2 regions of the Paenibacillus sp. FSL R5-0887 genome follow, and region 2 is predicted to be linked to the other one. Evidence: riboswitches for the same ligand, from Rfam matches in the RefSeq annotation. Region 2 holds a riboswitch; the other holds the start of a gene.
What was found. Region 2 has a riboswitch for S-adenosylmethionine ahead of metA (homoserine O-acetyltransferase MetA). Riboswitches for the same ligand answer to the same signal wherever they lie in the genome.
Positions count from the first base shown of each region.

Region 1 (8,411 bases), on a different contig from region 2:
CTTTGGATCCTGCTAGAGCCATTGAGAAATCCTCGAATGCATTTATGGTCGATATGGTCGGTAAAAGATTGTATGACAAATATAAAAGCAAGGGGATAGACATCTGGGATGTCTATATGAAAGAGTTCGGCCTTGGTGTATCTACGGGAATTGACCTGCCAAATGAATTCTTGGGTCAAAGAAACTATACCAATATAGAAGCTGCTGGTAGTGCGCAGTCCGCACTGGTCTATGCCTCTTTCGGACAACAAGGAAGTTATACAGTAATGCAGCTTGCACAGTATGTTACAACACTTGCTAATGAAGGACAGCGGATTAAACCTCAATTGGTTAGCAAGATTACTGATGCAGATGGAAATATAGTCAAAGAGTTTAAACGTGAGGTGCTTGATGAAGTAACAAACTTCGATAAGTCCTACTGGAATGAAATTAAGCAGGGGATGCGAAGTGAAGTTAGTGCTTTTTCTGATTTCCCTTATGACTTTGCCCGTAAGACGGGAACCTCTCAGCAAGTAGCTAAGGGTGAAATTCGCGATAATGGGGTATTTATTGCATATGCTCCACGTAATAATCCTAAGTTGGCTGTGGCGGTTGTAATCCCTGAAGGTGGTTTTGGTTCACAAAGTGCGGCACCAGTCGCACGTAAAATATTTGATGCCTATGATTGGGAATATGGCCTTGATGGAGTTCCAAAGAAAAGTCTCCAGTCTGGTAATAATACTAATGATAATGCGAAGGAGGGAGAGACTACAGGTACCGAGTAACTCTGACCCTATGGCTAAGATTTAAAAAATAAACAGCTTCTCAATAGAGAGCATACAAGAATGGAGGGGTGGCAAATGATTGCCAAATACCGCCTGCTTGCATTGGATATGGATGGAACCCTACTGAATGATGATCAGATAATTACACCCACAACGGTGGAATGGATTCAAAAGGCGGTCAACGCAGGCGTTCATGTCTGTCTGTCGACAGGCCGGGCATTTGTAAGTGCCTTACCCTATGCAGAGCAGCTAGGTTTAGAGACACCGATGATCACTGTGAACGGCAGTGAGGTGTGGAGAGCGCCACATGAAATATACCGGAGATCACTAATGGATCCCAAGCTGGTACAAGAAATGTATGATCTTGCAAAAGCAGATGACATCTGGTTCTGGGCTTATTCTCTGGACGAAGTTCTTAAACAGGATAACTGGGATGGGGATGTAACGGGTAGAGAATGGCTTAAATTCGGTTATCACACTGAAGATGATGAGCTTCGTCATAAGCTGTTGCTTCGTCTTCAAGATATGGGTGGACTGGAGATCACGAACTCTTCTCCGCACAATCTGGAGATTAATCCTCTAGGCGTGAATAAGGCAGCAGGAATAAAGGAAGTCTGCAAGCTGCTGGGAATAGAAATGTCGCAAGTTGTAGCTGTGGGCGACAGCCTTAACGATCTGGCGGCGATCCAGCAGGCTGGGCTTGGGGTTGCCATGGGCAATGCGCAAAAGACGGTTAAACAAGAGGCTGATGTTGTGGTGGCGACCAATAATCAAGACGGGATTGCCGAGGTCATCCAAAAGTATATCTTTACCGAAGCTGCAGCCTCTGTAGGCAGCAAATAATAAAAGCAGTACTGCGAAGTGAATCCATGGAGCATTATGCTAGTAGGAGGTTAAGGAATTGACGATCCTGGGTTGGATTCTTATTATTGTTTTGTTTGCTGTAGGATTGGCAGGGGCTGTGTATCCCATACTGCCGGGTGCGTTAGCGATCTATCTTGCCTTTTTTGTATACGGCTGGTTCTTTTCTTTTGAGCCCTTTGGGGTTTGGTTCTGGATTATTCAAACACTGATCGTTGTAGTTCTTTTTGTTGCTGATTATGTTGTAGGAGCGTGGGGTGTCAAAAAATTTGGCGGTTCACGTTCATCGATTATCGGGAGCACGATCGGGCTGATCTTGGGACCTTTTGTTATTCCCGCTTTTGGTCTTATCATTGGACCATTTCTAGGGGCTTTTATTGGAGAACTGATCGTGGGATCTTCCCCGTCTAAAGCTGCTAAGGTAAGTGTTGGCTCCATACTCGGCTTATTTAGCAGCACCTTGGTCAAAATCGTGTTGCAGGTAATTATGGTCGTCCTCTTTTTTATATGGGTCGCCCGGTTTTAATTTAACAGTGAAGAAGGGGAAAGAGTTTGTCCAAGAAAGAGTCTTTTGTTAAAGGCACGCTTATCCTTGCTGCTGCAGCTTTGGTGGCAAGGGTACTCGGGCTTGTCCAGCGTGTGCCGCTGGAGCATTTATTTAATGATGTTGGTAATGCTTCATTTACACAGGCAAACACAGTTTATTTAATGTTATTACCGCTGGCTACAGCAGGGATTCCAAGTACATTAAGTAAAATGGTATCTGAGCGTTATGCACTGAATAGACCAAATGAAGCTCAGCAGGTGTATCGGGCGGCATTAATCTTTGGTGTTGTAGTTGGCGTAATTATGAGCGCATTGTTATACATAGGTGCTCCTTATTATGCAGAATATGCAAAAGTTCCTGAAAGTACTTTGGCGATCCGGGCCATAGCTCCGGCACTCCTACTCTTCCCTTCTATAGCAATGATGCGTGGGTACTTTCAAGGGCGGAATAATATGATGGCTGGTGGCATCTCTCAAATTGTGGAGCAGATCGCGAGGGTATCTACAGCTGTTCTTCTGGCATTTGTATTGTTACAAAAAGGGTACGACAACACTTGGATGGCTGCTGGAGCATCATTCGGTAGTGTATTTGGTAGTGTTGGTGCTTTTGGTGTAATGCTCTATTACGCTATGAAATTACGGCGTAGTGAGGGGCAAACTGCGTTATACGAAACGAATGAAGCGAAGCTTCCTCTATTTGGAATTTATAAGGATATATTTAAATTATCCATTCCTATCGTTCTATCTTCAGTTACGGTTCCAGTAGTGAACTTTATTGATACATCTTTAATTGTACCGTTACTGAGTGGACAAGTTGGTGTAGCTGATGCCACACGTGCTTTGGGTATTTTCGGGAGTCGGGCACAGAGTGTCGCCGGGATTCCGCCGGTTCTTTCTATAGCACTGAGCACTTCACTAATACCAATTATTTCAGCTGCATATGCCCGTCGGGATGAGAAACATCTAAAAGGGCAAGTGACGTTAGCGCTTCGTATCTCTATTTTAACAGGAGCACCGATTGTTCTATCACTCGTAGTTGCTGCATATTCAGTTAATGGCCTCTTATTCAGTAGTTTAGATGGCAGTGGTATCGTAGCCATGCTTACTTTAGGAACGATTTTTCAGATTACGATGATGACAACGAACTCTATTTTGTTAGGTATGGGCAAATCGCGAATTTCCATGTATTATGTGTTAGCGGGTATTATTGTAAAATTAGTGGCAAGCTTATTACTTAGTAAGGTATTTGGCATCTACGGAATCATCGGTGCAACAGCACTTTGTTTCGTGGTCATTACTTTGCTTAACTTACGTATGCTGAAATCGATTGTGCCTTTTGAAATTATGGGCAAACGTTGGGGCGGTTTCGTGATTGCGGTACTTGTGTCCGGCGGGATTGGTTATGGCTTGAATGAGGCTGGGATTCTGTTAACAGATCTGATGCCTGCACGTTTGGCGTTTCTGATCACTTGTCTTGTTGTAGGAGCAGCCGTTGTTGTTATTTATCTAGTACTGCTTATTGTGCTGGGTGTGCTGACTAAACAGGAAATCTCCAGTTATCCGCGGGCGCTGCAAAAATTATTGAATCCGCTGATGAAGTTACAGCCTGCACGTGTTCGTATGAGAGAATAGGTTTGACTTCTACACTGCATTTTGCTTCACTTAAAGAGTAGAAAATAGACAGATATTGAAGAAGGGACTGAGTAAATCATGGACAAAATTAGTTCTCCTGCTGAATTTCAGGTAGCCATTCAATCACCTCGATTAACAGTGGCCATCTTCAAGGCTGACTGGTGCTCGGATTGTAAATTTATCGATCCTTTTATCCCAGAGGTAGAGCAGGCTTATGCAGACCGCCTTACACTGGTTGAGGTAGATGTTGATGCCGTGGGCGATGTTAGCCAAGAACAAAATATTATGGGTATTCCAAGCTTCGTCGCATATTCGGATGGACGGGAATTGGTTAGATTCGTTAATAAATTGCGCAAATCCCGTGAAGAGATTGAGAATTTCCTTGATAAAGCGGTCCAAGTGCATCAAAGCCTTCAAAAGTAATTCCTAAGGAACCACCGCTTTCGCCTGTTTGTGCAAAAGCGGTGTTTTTTTGAAATATAAGTCTGGCTGCTTCTTCATTACTAAAAACTGCGGGTGATATTTTTGACGACAAATCAGTTGAAATGGCTTAGTTATCTTACTTGCCTTATCATGTTCCTCGCTGTACTCGGAGGAGCGGTAGTGACGAAGACTGGATCGGGCTTGGAATGCGGAAATGAATGGCCGCTCTGTCATGGAAAATTAATTCCGGCTTATACTATAGGCTCGATGATTGAATACACCCATCGCTTGTTTAGCGGTTTGGCAGGGTTATTCTCACTTGCCTCGATGTTTGCTTTTTGGCGTTATGCTCGTACGCGGCGCGATTTGCTGGGATATGCATTTATGACCTTAGTATTCGTCATCGTTCAAGGTGGTATGGGAGCGCTTGCAGTAATTAAATCCCAATCCGCTGCTGTAATGGCGTTGCATATGGGTTTTTCTTTGATCGCCTTTTCAAGCGCTATGATGTTGGCTCTTGGAACCAAGAGATGGCATGAAGCACGTGAATATGATCATAAGCTGGAGGCTCAAAAGAAGCCCGTAAGTAAGGCTTTTCGCAATTTAACCTGTTTTACTGCCATCTATTCTTATATTGTCGTGTATATTGGAGCCTTTGTAAGTCATACGGATTCACAAGGCGGGTGTTCGGGTTGGCCGCTTTGTAATGGAGAATGGGTTCCGGAGCTTTCCGGAGGTGTAGGTGTTGTTTTTACGCATCGGATTGCGGCTTTAATCTTATTCATGCTTACTGCGCTGCTTGGGCATTTAGCATTTTGGAAACATAAGGATTATCCAGAGCTTAGAGCGCTAGGTATAGCTGCAGTGCTGTTATGCTTGATGCAGGTATTTAGTGGGGCGGCTGTGGTTTACACTCTAGATAATGAAAGGCTGTACATATTTGCCGCTTTGGCTCATATTTTACTGATTGCCAGTTTGTTTGGTGTCTTATGTTATATGAGTGTAAGAGTCTGGCAGCTAAATCGCGCGAGTAGTGTCGTGTCTGGAAAAAATGTAACGAGCCCAATGATTCCACCGCCTTGGTAGAACATTCCCTCCGTGGATAGAGGTGCTTCACCCGCGGAATAATAAAGTGGAAATCGGTATATCGTGGAGCTGATTGGCCGATGCTTACGTCGCGAGTTTTGTACGAAGCAGTCCATGGAAGCAGACGCTGAACAAAACTTTAGGAGGACTGGGATATGCTGCGGGTATTACTTGGAGAGCCGCCTCGAAAGAACAGCGGTGTGTTGGCTGATGCGATGGAGAATATGGCCACTTTTGCAGCATTGCTGCGCAAGGAAATGAGTGCCCATGAGGATAATGACCATGAATACCGCAAGCTGGAGATTTGGACACGTGGGCTGATTTCCTCTCTGGATGAACTGGAGCAAAGTTGGTTCGCGGCCGCTTTTTACCGGAAATTAGTGATTGCGGGTTATATGGATGATATGACACCGGTGGAACAGGGCGATTATGCACGTTATGTTTATTTTTATAAAGATGGCTTTATCCGGGTTTTCTCTCTTCTGGACAAGCTTGGGACGGTACTGAATCATTTTTATGATCTCAAAACATCCAAATTAAAAACGCACTTTTCTTACTTTACAGTGCTGCGTCAGCTTCAATTATTGAATGTGCATCCTGCATTAGCGGATCAACTGGAAGAGATTAAGAACTCCTACCGCGATCCATTGGAGAATTTACGCAAGCGCAGAAATGCTGAAATTCATTATATGAATTCCGAAATGCAGGATGATTTGTGGCAGCGGCACCAAGGTCTGCATGACAAAATTCAGCTCGAGGATCTGGATAGCCATCTTGAGGATTTAAAACAATCGCTCGAAATGAACTGTAAGACATTAATCGCGGCATTCAGCTACAGCAATGAACAGCTGCGTAAGGAAATAAGCAAGGTAAAGAGCATAAAATCGTAATTGTTCAATATATTTCCTTTTGACAAAAATAGATAAACTCACTATACTTATGCTTGCATTAAAGTATGTACGATTTCAGAAAAAATATAATTTCATAACTTTATCTTATCGAGAGCGGCGGAGGGATAGGCCCGATGAAGCCCGGCAACCGATTTGTATCCAGCGCGGGAAGCGTTGTACAAATGTCATGGTGCTAATTCCTACAATGGCGCAGGTTGCGGTCGTTGGCAGATGAGAAGGCATTGTCTTAATAAACCCACAGAGCCTCTTGCGATCTGCATCGATCGTTGGAGGTTTTTTTGTATAGAATAAGTGAAGTATAAAGGGGGGCGACGAGAGTTGATTAATCTAAAAGGGATAACAAAGGTTTATGGAAAAGGGAGTAATGCGGCAACAGCACTTTCTGGATTGAATCTGTCCATCGAGAAAGGTGAAATATTCGGAGTCATCGGCCACTCTGGAGCCGGGAAAAGTACATTGATCCGTTGCATTAATCTGTTGGAACGTCCGACAGAAGGAGAGGTCTGGGTAGACGGTGTTGAGCTAACCAGTCTTAACCAAGGTCAGCTGCAGGAACAGCGGCGCAAGATTGGGATGATTTTTCAACATTTCAATTTGCTGTCTTCAGCGACCGTGTACGATAATATTGCCTTTCCACTGCGCCTTGCAGGTACGTCGAGAACAGCTATTGATACAAAAGTCAAAGACCTGCTCGCTCTAGTTGGGCTTGAAGAACATAAAGATAAGTTTCCTTCTCAGTTATCTGGAGGACAAAAGCAGCGGGTCGGCATCGCCCGGGCACTAGCCAGTGACCCTGATGTGCTGCTGTGTGACGAGGCCACTTCTGCGCTTGATCCCCAGACAACGGACTCCATTCTTAAGCTGCTGCTCGATATTAATAAAAGATTCCATTTGACCATTGTGCTGATCACACATGAAATGCATGTAATCCAGAGCATCTGCGACCGTGTCGCGGTCATTCATGGTGGTGGGATTGTTGAGCAAGGCAAAGTTACAGAGGTATTTCTCAAGCCGCAGCATGAGGTTACACGCGATTTCATCCGCAGTGAGACACAGAATGAAGGACCTCTTCGAGTGGCGCTTGATGCTGCTGCCGGGGATAACTCTAAAGCTGTCAAAATTACTTTTTTCGGAGAAAAAACATACGGCTCGGCACTATCCGATGTCGTGCGTGATACGGGTGTAAGCTTTGCAATCTTACATGGTACCATCTCAACGATTAAAGATGTGCCTTATGGACAGATGATTGTGCGGTTCGAAGGGCCAGCTGAGGCGATTGCTGTAACGATCTCCAGGCTAATTGCTCAAGGCCTTGATGTGGAGGTGATTTCGTAATGAATTTTGCAGATCTAAATTGGCAAGAAATGATGGATGCTACGGTTGCTACTATAAAAATGATATTTTTTTCCGGATTGTTCACAATTATTCTTGGTTTACCACTCGGAATTTTATTGTATTTATGGGGGAAATCGAATAGTATAGTAATCAGAGTAACTTACTCGGTCTTATCATTACTTGTAAATATTCTACGTTCCGTACCCTTTATCATTTTGATGGTGGCTCTAATTCCTTTCAGCAAAGCCGTTGTTGGAACCTCCATTGGTGTACTCGGTACGATTCCACCTCTGGTGATTGGTGCAGCTCCGTTTTTTGCCCGCTTGGTAGAGACGTCGTTAAGAGAGGTAGACCGCGGAGTCATCGAAGCCGCACAAGGTATGGGAGCATCGACGAACCAAATCGTTATGCGTGTTCTTTTGCCAGAAGCTCGTCCAGGTCTGCTCGCTGGAGTTACGATCACACTGGTTACACTGGTCTCCTATACAGCAATGGCTGGTATGGTTGGGGGCGGCGGATTAGGTGACTTGGCGATTCGTTACGGCTACCACCGCTATGAGACGGAGATTATGATTGTTTCTATAGTATTTATTGTCGTACTGGTGCAATTGCTACAAATGGCCGGTGACCGACTCGTAAAACATTACACACGGAAATAAGGTACATCCATATATATCCTTATTCAATACAAAATATAGATTAGAGGGGGATTTACAATGAAAAAAGTACTACTTACATTTTTTAGCCTGACACTGGTTGCGGTGCTTGCGGCTTGCGGTAACAACAATGCATCTAATAATGCTGGGAGCTCGGCTGCTACAACAGCACCAAACGCAGAAGCAACAAGTGAACC
Region 1 covers NZ_JBBOCE010000001.1:3,772,345-3,780,755, reverse strand. The annotation lists gene MKY14_RS16890 (peptidoglycan D,D-transpeptidase FtsI family protein) at 1-764, shown strand, start outside; gene MKY14_RS16885 (Cof-type HAD-IIB family hydrolase) at 840-1,607, shown strand; gene MKY14_RS16880 (DUF456 domain-containing protein) at 1,666-2,151, shown strand; gene MKY14_RS16875 (putative polysaccharide biosynthesis protein) at 2,178-3,803, shown strand; gene MKY14_RS16870 (thioredoxin family protein) at 3,882-4,226, shown strand; gene MKY14_RS16865 (COX15/CtaA family protein) at 4,320-5,312, shown strand; gene MKY14_RS16860 (Cthe_2314 family HEPN domain-containing protein) at 5,468-6,202, shown strand; SAM riboswitch class I at 6,305-6,440, shown strand; gene MKY14_RS16855 (methionine ABC transporter ATP-binding protein) at 6,542-7,558, shown strand; gene MKY14_RS16850 (methionine ABC transporter permease) at 7,588-8,217, shown strand; gene MKY14_RS16845 (MetQ/NlpA family ABC transporter substrate-binding protein) at 8,275-8,411, shown strand, end outside.
Region 1: linked by a shared signal. The riboswitch ahead of MKY14_RS16855 (methionine ABC transporter ATP-binding protein) and the one ahead of metA (homoserine O-acetyltransferase MetA) in region 2 are both predicted to bind S-adenosylmethionine.

Region 2 (8,411 bases):
TGATATGCTGCATCTATCAAGAGAGCTGGCTGAAATCCGTTGTGATGTGCCTGTGGTCTGTGAGCTGGCGGAAGCTTTATGGCAATTACAACGGGAAACAGCCGCGCGTAAATTTCAAGAACTGGAATTTGGCAGCCTGATGCATTTGATCGCTGAGGTGCAGGACGAACGGGGAATTGTACAGATTGAGTTAGGTGATCTGGGTTAAGGAGAGTCTCCCTTCATGCAAAAAAGCATGAAGGGAGTTTTATTATTGTGATAGCGCTTCATCCAACGTATAATAAGGGCTGTTGATTGTTTTATTTTATATTAATTTTTATTTTCAAACTGGATGGCGGATTATTGCTTAATGGAGAAGGGAGATAGTTGCTATGAAGTTATTGGGAGCGATTGAAGCAGGCGGAACGAAGTTTGTATGCGGAATTGGTTATGAGGACGGTACCATTCTGGACCGAGTTAGCTTTCCGACAACAACACCGGAAGAAACGATGGGACTCGTAATCGACTATTTTAATGGGAAGAATGTAGAAGCTTTTGGTATTGGATCGTTTGGACCGATTGATCCCGTGCTGGACAGCCCTACTTATGGTTACATAACAACGACACCAAAACCTCACTGGGGACAATATAATTTGGTAGGTACAATGGCTAAGCAATTTAACGTGCCGATCGGTTTTGATACGGATGTGAATGGTGCAGCGCTTGCGGAAAGTAAATGGGGAGCGGCTAAAGGTCTGGACAGCTGCCTTTATATTACGGTTGGGACAGGCATTGGAGCGGGAGCAGTAGTTGGAGGTCAGATGGTGCATGGATTGTCTCATCCTGAGATGGGGCATATTCTTGTTCGCAGACATCCAGAGGACACGTTTGAGGGCTACTGCCCTTATCATGGCGATTGCCTTGAAGGGTTAGCCGCAGGTCCGGGGATTGGCAAACGCTGGGGACAACCAGCAGGCGAGCTGCCTGTTGACCATCCAGCTTGGGATATGGAAGCTCATTATCTTGCACATGCACTTATGAATTACGTGTTGATTCTGTCTCCCGAAAAAATCGTAATGGGCGGTGGTGTCATGAAGCAAAGCCACTTGTTCCCGCTAATTCGTACCAAGCTGCAGGAGCTGCTGAAGGGTTATGTTCAGCATCCAGCGCTCAATACCGACATCGATAATTATGTTGTGCCACCGCAGCTTGGAGATAATGCAGGACTTGCAGGTGCGATTGGACTGGCAACTTTAGCTTTGGCAAGGAACTAGTATAAAAAGATATTGACTGTTAGGAAATATATGGTATTGTGGATCTAACAGTATAGCATTTAATGAGGGAGCACCTCTTTCACGTTTATCGTGAGAGTGGTGCTTTTTTGCGTTTTCCGAGTCTGACAGTGTGGGATTCACATCAGCGAATAAGTAGCTCAGACCGGTAGGTATAGTGCTTGCTGAAGACTAGAAAGGCAGGGATGAATATGCAAATTGTATTTATGAATCGCTTATCCAGAATATCTGGGGTGGATCAAGAGGTGTTCGCTCAGCTATGGATTGGAGAGGAAGAAGGAGTGTGGAGCCTGGGCTGGCGTGATTTTTCAGGCGGTGAGGAAACACAGGAGCATTTGTGGTACGCGGGTGGTTCATGGAATGAAATGCTTTGTGTTTACAGGCATGAGCTGGCGGTGAAGATGGGGGATGGCTATCGGCCGTTGATTGATGGCGTATTTCATGAAGAAGACGGCCTTACCGGGCGTAATCAGGAGCAGCTAAGGCTGCAATATTACAGTGAATATAATGGGAACGAAGCTATATATGAGGAGTTATGTGCTTGGCGCCGCAGCCGAGCTTCTAGTGAACGGAAAGCCCCTTACATTCTTGCCAGCAATCGTTTGTTACGTTTGATAAGCACTTTCTTGCCACATACACCAGAGGAGCTGCTGCAGATCCCTGGTGTAGGGGAAGGAAAGGCAGCCCAATATGGCACGGATTGGTTGGCTATAACCTCTACGGCTGCAAGGGAACATTCCTTTCCTTTGAATTGGGTACACCAAGAAATTGAGGAGGATTCTTTTGTATCCTGGCTCTATAAACAGAAAGAGGTCAAATATAAGAAACAGCTAGAAAGACTGCGATTACGGCGAATTCTGCTGCAAGGGATCGAGAATGGGTTAGGGTTAGAACAGCTTAAGGTGAACAGTGGAGTGAACCGTCGCGAACTGATTGAAGCGGTAGAGGAGCTGGAAAGAGAAGGTTATTGCGTGGAGAAACTGATCGAGGTAGAACTGAAAAATGTGCCGCAGAATGAGCAGGAGTCGATATGGAATGCCTATGCAGAGGTTGGAGATCTTTTTCTAAAGCCAGTGCTGCATAAGGTGTATGGGGAGGATTTTTCAGCAGCAGAAGGGCTGGATAGCTATTATGAACGTCTGCGGCTGATCCGCATTCGTTTCCGGCGGGAGCAAGCTCCTAAAGTGGGCATGGTGACCAGTTTCTAGTAGCTTTTTATCATATCAAAAAGACGAAGGCTTCCTTACACCATAGGGTTAAAGGGCCTTCGTCTTGCCTATTCGTCCGTTTATTTTCATAGCCATTCTTTCTTGCGGAATACATACAGCATCCCACAGCCTAACGTCAACATTAGACCTATAACGGCAAAATAACCGTATTTCGTATGCAATTCCGGCATATGATCAAAGTTCATCCCATAGATTCCGGTAATTACGGTCAAAGGCATGAATATCGTTGTAATCGCGGTAAATACTCTCATAATTTCATTGGCGCGGTTGGCGATACTGGATTGGTAGGCCTCACGTAAGTTGCCCATGAGATCGCGGTACGTCTCAAAGGTTTCGGATATTTTAACTGCATTTTCATAAATGTCGCTAAAGTATTTCTGCAGCTGATCATCAATCAGACGGAGGTCTTTTTTATTCAGGGTATTGATAACCTCTTTCTGTGGTCCCAGCATCTTCTTTAACCATAAGATCTCACTTCGCAGACCGATAATCTCACTCAAATGAGATTTCTTGGTATGCATTAGGATATCCTCTTCAAGCTTCTCAATCCGGGCTTCAATTCGGTCACCTACGGAGAAATAATTATCTACGACAAGGTCGATAAGCAGGTAAAGGAATTGGTCGGGTTCGCTAACCTCTTGTTCCCATAACATGGGCTTCAGGACGCGTAGCTCGTGAATCTTTTGTTTCGTTACAGTAATAATATAATGTCTGCCCAAGAATATATTGAGCGCCCGCAGGAAGATTTCCTCATCATCAAAGCGGATGCTGTTTACAACAATAAAGTAATGACTTTCGTATATTTCGATCTTTGGACGTTGATCCTCTTCACTAAGGCAATCCTCAACAGCGAGATCATGCAGGTTGAACAGGGGCTGAAGCAGCTCCAAATCCTCCACATCTGCATCAATCCAATAGAACCCTTCTGTTGGGGGTGTCAATGTTTCATCAATTTCATCAATAGGTGTAAAAACCCCTGCATTCACCAGCCGGATTTTCATCTGATTCCACTCCTTCTATCCCCGGGTCTTCACCAGGGACTGCTAATTAAGCACAGAGAAAAAATCAGCTTGGCCGGCGTTACAATCAATACAAGAGGCCGAATGACGATTCGAGGGCATGAAGAAGAACTGCTCCCGCCGCCGGCAAGCTGATGATTATCCTGTGTGGTTGCTCATTCTGTACACTTAATTGCGAGCTCGGGTCGCCTTCCATTCTTCTTCTCACCTCTTCTTTTCGTTCAGGTATGAAATACTTGTCTAGTATAACAACGGAGTATGCCTCTTTCAAGCAAATTTATTGTTACTTTGAGGCTACTTCAGCATTGTATGGACTTGACGAAAAGGAGGTTCATGATTTAAAGTAAATTTTAAAGAAATTTAATTGAATACAGCTAAATCTTATCAAGAGCAGGTGGAGGGACTAGCCCTATGAAACCCGGCAACCGGCGTGTGAACGCACGGTGCTAATTCTTGCGGAACTTTGCTGACGACTAAACCTCGTCCAAAAGTTTCTGGCAGATGAGAGAGGCGCATATGACTGTAGATATGACCTTTCTCGTTTTCCGAGAAAGGTCTTTTTATTGTTCAGAAAGCCGCGATGTGACATCATAACCTAAATACAGTTAAGGAGTGGAAAGACAATGCCAATTAAAATTCCCGACAGTTTACCAGCAAAAGAAATACTATCCGGTGAAAATATTTTTGTGATGGATGATAGTTTGGCTTTCCATCAGGATATCCGTCCACTAAGGATTGCTATTCTGAATCTCATGCCGACTAAAGAAACGACGGAGACTCAATTGCTGCGTTTAATAGGAAATTCACCGCTACAGGTTGACGTTACCTTGCTGCATCCACGCTCACATACTTCTAAGAATACTTCTGCTGAGCATTTGAGAAGCTTTTACAAAACTTTTGACGAGATCAGCCACCGCCGTTTGGATGGTCTTATTGTTACAGGAGCACCCGTAGAGCAAATGGAGTTTGAGGAAGTATCCTATTGGGAAGAGCTAAAAGAGATTTTTGAATGGAGCAAGGATAACGTGACCTCGACCATGCATATCTGTTGGGCGGCACAGGCAGGGTTGTATCATCATTTTGGTGTTCGTAAAGTGGCTTTGCCTGAAAAATGTTTTGGAGTATTCTCCCATACGATTAATCAAAATAACATTAAATTGCTGCGCGGCTTTGACGAGGTATTCCATGTACCGCATTCCCGTCATACCGATGTCTCCCGCGAAGATATTGAGAGCAATCCAGATCTGCAGATTCTGGCGGAATCCGAAGAAGCTGGTATGTATCTAGTAGCTACGACCGACGGCAAACAAATATTTGTGACCGGACATTCCGAATACGATCCATTATCCTTGAAATGGGAATATGATCGTGATTTGGAGAGGGGCATGGAGATGGCCTTGCCGAAACACTATTTCCCTAAAGATGATCCAGAACGAACACCTCCTGCAGTGTGGCGTGCACATGCCAACTTATTATTCTCTAATTGGCTCAATTACTATGTATATCAAGAGACACCTTACGATATCGACCCGATTGTTTATTAAGATCAGCGCTACATTACAATTTAGGAGGCATTTATCATGGACGACAAACTTAGGATTGAAAGCAGACTGGCACAAATAGGTTCACAAGAAGATCCGGCTACCGGAGCCATTAATTTTCCTATCTATAATGCTACGGCATTCCGTCACCCGAAGCTTGGGCAGAGCACAGGTTTCGATTATAGCCGTACCAAAAGTCCAACCCGTTCCGTACTAGAGAATGCGGCTGCGGAATTGGAGTCTGGTGATGCAGGTTTTGCCTGTAGTTCTGGGATGGCAGCTATTCAAACCATATTTACCCTGTTTGGGCAAGGCGATCACTTGATCGTTTCGCTGGATCTTTACGGCGGGACCTATCGTTTGTTGGAACGAATTATGTCCAAGTTTGGAATCACTGCTTCCTATGTAGATACGAATGATTTGGATGCGCTTGAGGCTTCACGCCTTCCAAATACGAAGGCGATATTTATTGAAACGCCAACGAATCCTTTGATGATGGTTACGGATATTGCAGCCGTTGCTACTTGGGCCCGTCATCATGGGCTGCTCACAATTGTAGACAATACACTGCTGACTCCATTTTTACAGCGTCCTCTGGAATTAGGTGCAGACATTGTAGTCCATAGTGCTACCAAATATTTGGGCGGACACAATGATGTTCTTGCTGGTCTTATTGTATCTAAAGGGGCTGAATTATCCGCTGAAATAGCGATTCTACATAACTCTATTGGCGCTGTGCTTGGGCCAACAGACAGTTATCAGCTGATGAGAGGCATGAAGACACTGGCCCTGCGTATGGAACGGCACGAGAGTAATGCGCTAGCAATTGCCCGCTATCTACAAGAGCATCCGGCGATTGCGGAAGTGTTCCATCCAGGCCTGCCGGATCATCCGGGATATGAAATCCAGAATCGCCAGTCCTCGGGCAATACCGGAATTTTTTCTTTCAAATTAAAAGATGCCAGATACGTAGAACCTCTGCTTCGTCATATCCGGCTTATTGCCTTCGCGGAGAGCCTCGGCGGGGTTGAATCGCTAATGACCTATCCTGCAGTACAGACGCATGCCGATATTCCTGTGGAAATTCGGAATGCGGTGGGTGTAGATGATCGATTGCTGCGCTTCTCGGTTGGCATTGAACATGCGGAGGATCTAATTGCTGATCTTGGTCATGCTTTGGAGGCTGCGCGGGCGGAAATCGAAACGAAGTAAAAGTAACGGCAACCCAGATCGGCACCGAATTGCTGGAAAATATCGAGGATCTATCTCAACGTTGATTTAGAGCTGGTGTTGGACGAAGGATGAAATAGAGCTGTCTCATAAGCCGGGAATTGGCTGCTGGGATAGCTCTTCTTTTTGGACTTTTTGCTATTGGACACAGCTGACCTTAGACACAGCATTATTACACATTTGGAATGTTAACGGACTCCACAGCAGCTATTGCGCTAAAAACCTGCCTTCATGAGTCTCTTGTCAAGGAATAGCGTCGCTGGAGTCCATAACTATGCTCCAAAGGCTAAATACTAACTAATAACGTCATCTGTGTCCGGCAGCCTCCAGGAATTTTGATTCACCGGGTGCAGGCAGCAATGTAAGGACTCTTTCTGCTAGATGGTATCTTGTTGAGAAAGTAAAAAGTTTTTCAAGCTGTTCAGATTGTGATACGATGAGGAAATGAACTGTTCATTTATTAAAATATAAGGTATAAGTTACATACTGTACTTTATCCTTATGTTACTACGAGAAACGGTTGTTATCTCTAAAGGACGACAACGTTATTTTTCTTGTGATTTTGTGAATCTACCATATCCCTAAGGGTTTAAAAGGAGGATGCGAACGATGAGTGCGATAGATCTTATTTTGGATAAAGCCCTGCGGGGTGACCGTCTCCAATTGGAAGATACCATCCGACTATTCGAGAGCAACGAAATTGAGAAAATGGGTGCTGCTGCAAACACTATTATGGAACGCTGGCATCCGGACCCGTTAGCCACATTTGTAATTGGCCGTAATATTAACTATACGAATGTATGTGATGTGTACTGCCGTTTTTGTGCTTTTTACCGCAGACCAGGCTCGGATGAAGGCTATGTGCTGCCAGATGAAACGATTTATCAAAAAATTGCTGAAACGATTGCTGTTAATGGTACAGAAATTCTTATGCAAGGTGGAACTAATCCTAACCTTCCATTTAGCTACTATACAGATATACTGCGCGGAATTAAGCAACGTTTCCCTGAGATTACAATGCACTCCTTCTCTCCTGCGGAGATTATGAAGATGAAAGAAGTATCAGGATTACCGTTGGAACAAGTGGTTCGTGAAATTCATGCTGCGGGTCTGGATTCCTTGCCAGGCGGAGGCGCAGAAATTCTTGATGACCGTACACGCCGCAAAATCAGCCGGCTAAAAGGCTCGTGGCGCGAGTGGATGGATGTAATGCAGACAGCACATAAAGTGGGTATGAATACAACAGCAACAATGGTGATTGGGCTTGGAGAAAGTATGGAAGAACGAGCTTTGCACTTACTACGTGTACGTGAGGCTCAGGATGAGTGTATTGCCAACAAATATGATTCTGAAGGTTTCTTGGCCTTTATCTCATGGACATTCCAGCCGGACAATACCAACCTGAAGCTGGACAGACAAACGCCTGAGGAATATCTGAAGACGGTAGCGATCAGCCGCCTTGTGTTGGATAATATTAAGAACTTCCAATCTTCTTGGGTCACTATGGGGCCAGAGGTCGGCAAGCTCTCCTTGCAATATGGCTGCAACGATTTCGGCAGCACAATGATTGAAGAGAACGTAGTATCTTCTGCGGGTGCGACTTACAAGGTAAACATCGAGTCGATTACTCAGCTGATTCGCGAAGCAGGCAAAGTTCCAGCACAGCGGAATACACGTTATGATATTCTGCGGGTGTTCGATGATCCTAATGCGAAGATTGATAATGATTTTGTAATGCAGAACTAATATATATTAATTATTAATCAACGCTTGATGCTTGTTAATCCTTAAGTGGATTACTGAGCATCAAGCGTTTTTTTTGTAAGGTTAGGATTACGATCATTAGCAAGCCTTATTGCAGAACACATCTGAATCTTCGCTTGTTATATCATCCGCTAGGCGTACGGACCCAGTGGACCTTAATTGCAAATTCAGCGCTTCTTGAGTCGGGGTTCGGACCCCAGCGACGCTATTCCTTGAAAAGAGCCCCATATAGGCTGGTTTTTAGTGCAATAGCGACTGTGGGGTCCGATAGCATAGGGAAAATCGGAAAATGTGGCGTATAAGAGCATCAGTGTCCGATAGAGCTGAAGTATACGAACAATTTGAACTAAGGTTTAC
Region 2 covers NZ_JBBOCE010000002.1:147,344-155,754, reverse strand. The annotation lists gene MKY14_RS18760 (5'-3' exonuclease) at 1-208, shown strand, start outside; gene MKY14_RS18755 (ROK family protein) at 372-1,253, shown strand; gene MKY14_RS18750 (HRDC domain-containing protein) at 1,463-2,479, shown strand; gene corA (magnesium/cobalt transporter CorA) at 2,566-3,501, opposite strand; SAM riboswitch class I at 3,898-4,027, shown strand; gene metA (homoserine O-acetyltransferase MetA) at 4,143-5,063, shown strand; gene MKY14_RS18735 (PLP-dependent transferase) at 5,100-6,272, shown strand; gene mqnC (cyclic dehypoxanthinyl futalosine synthase) at 6,900-8,036, shown strand.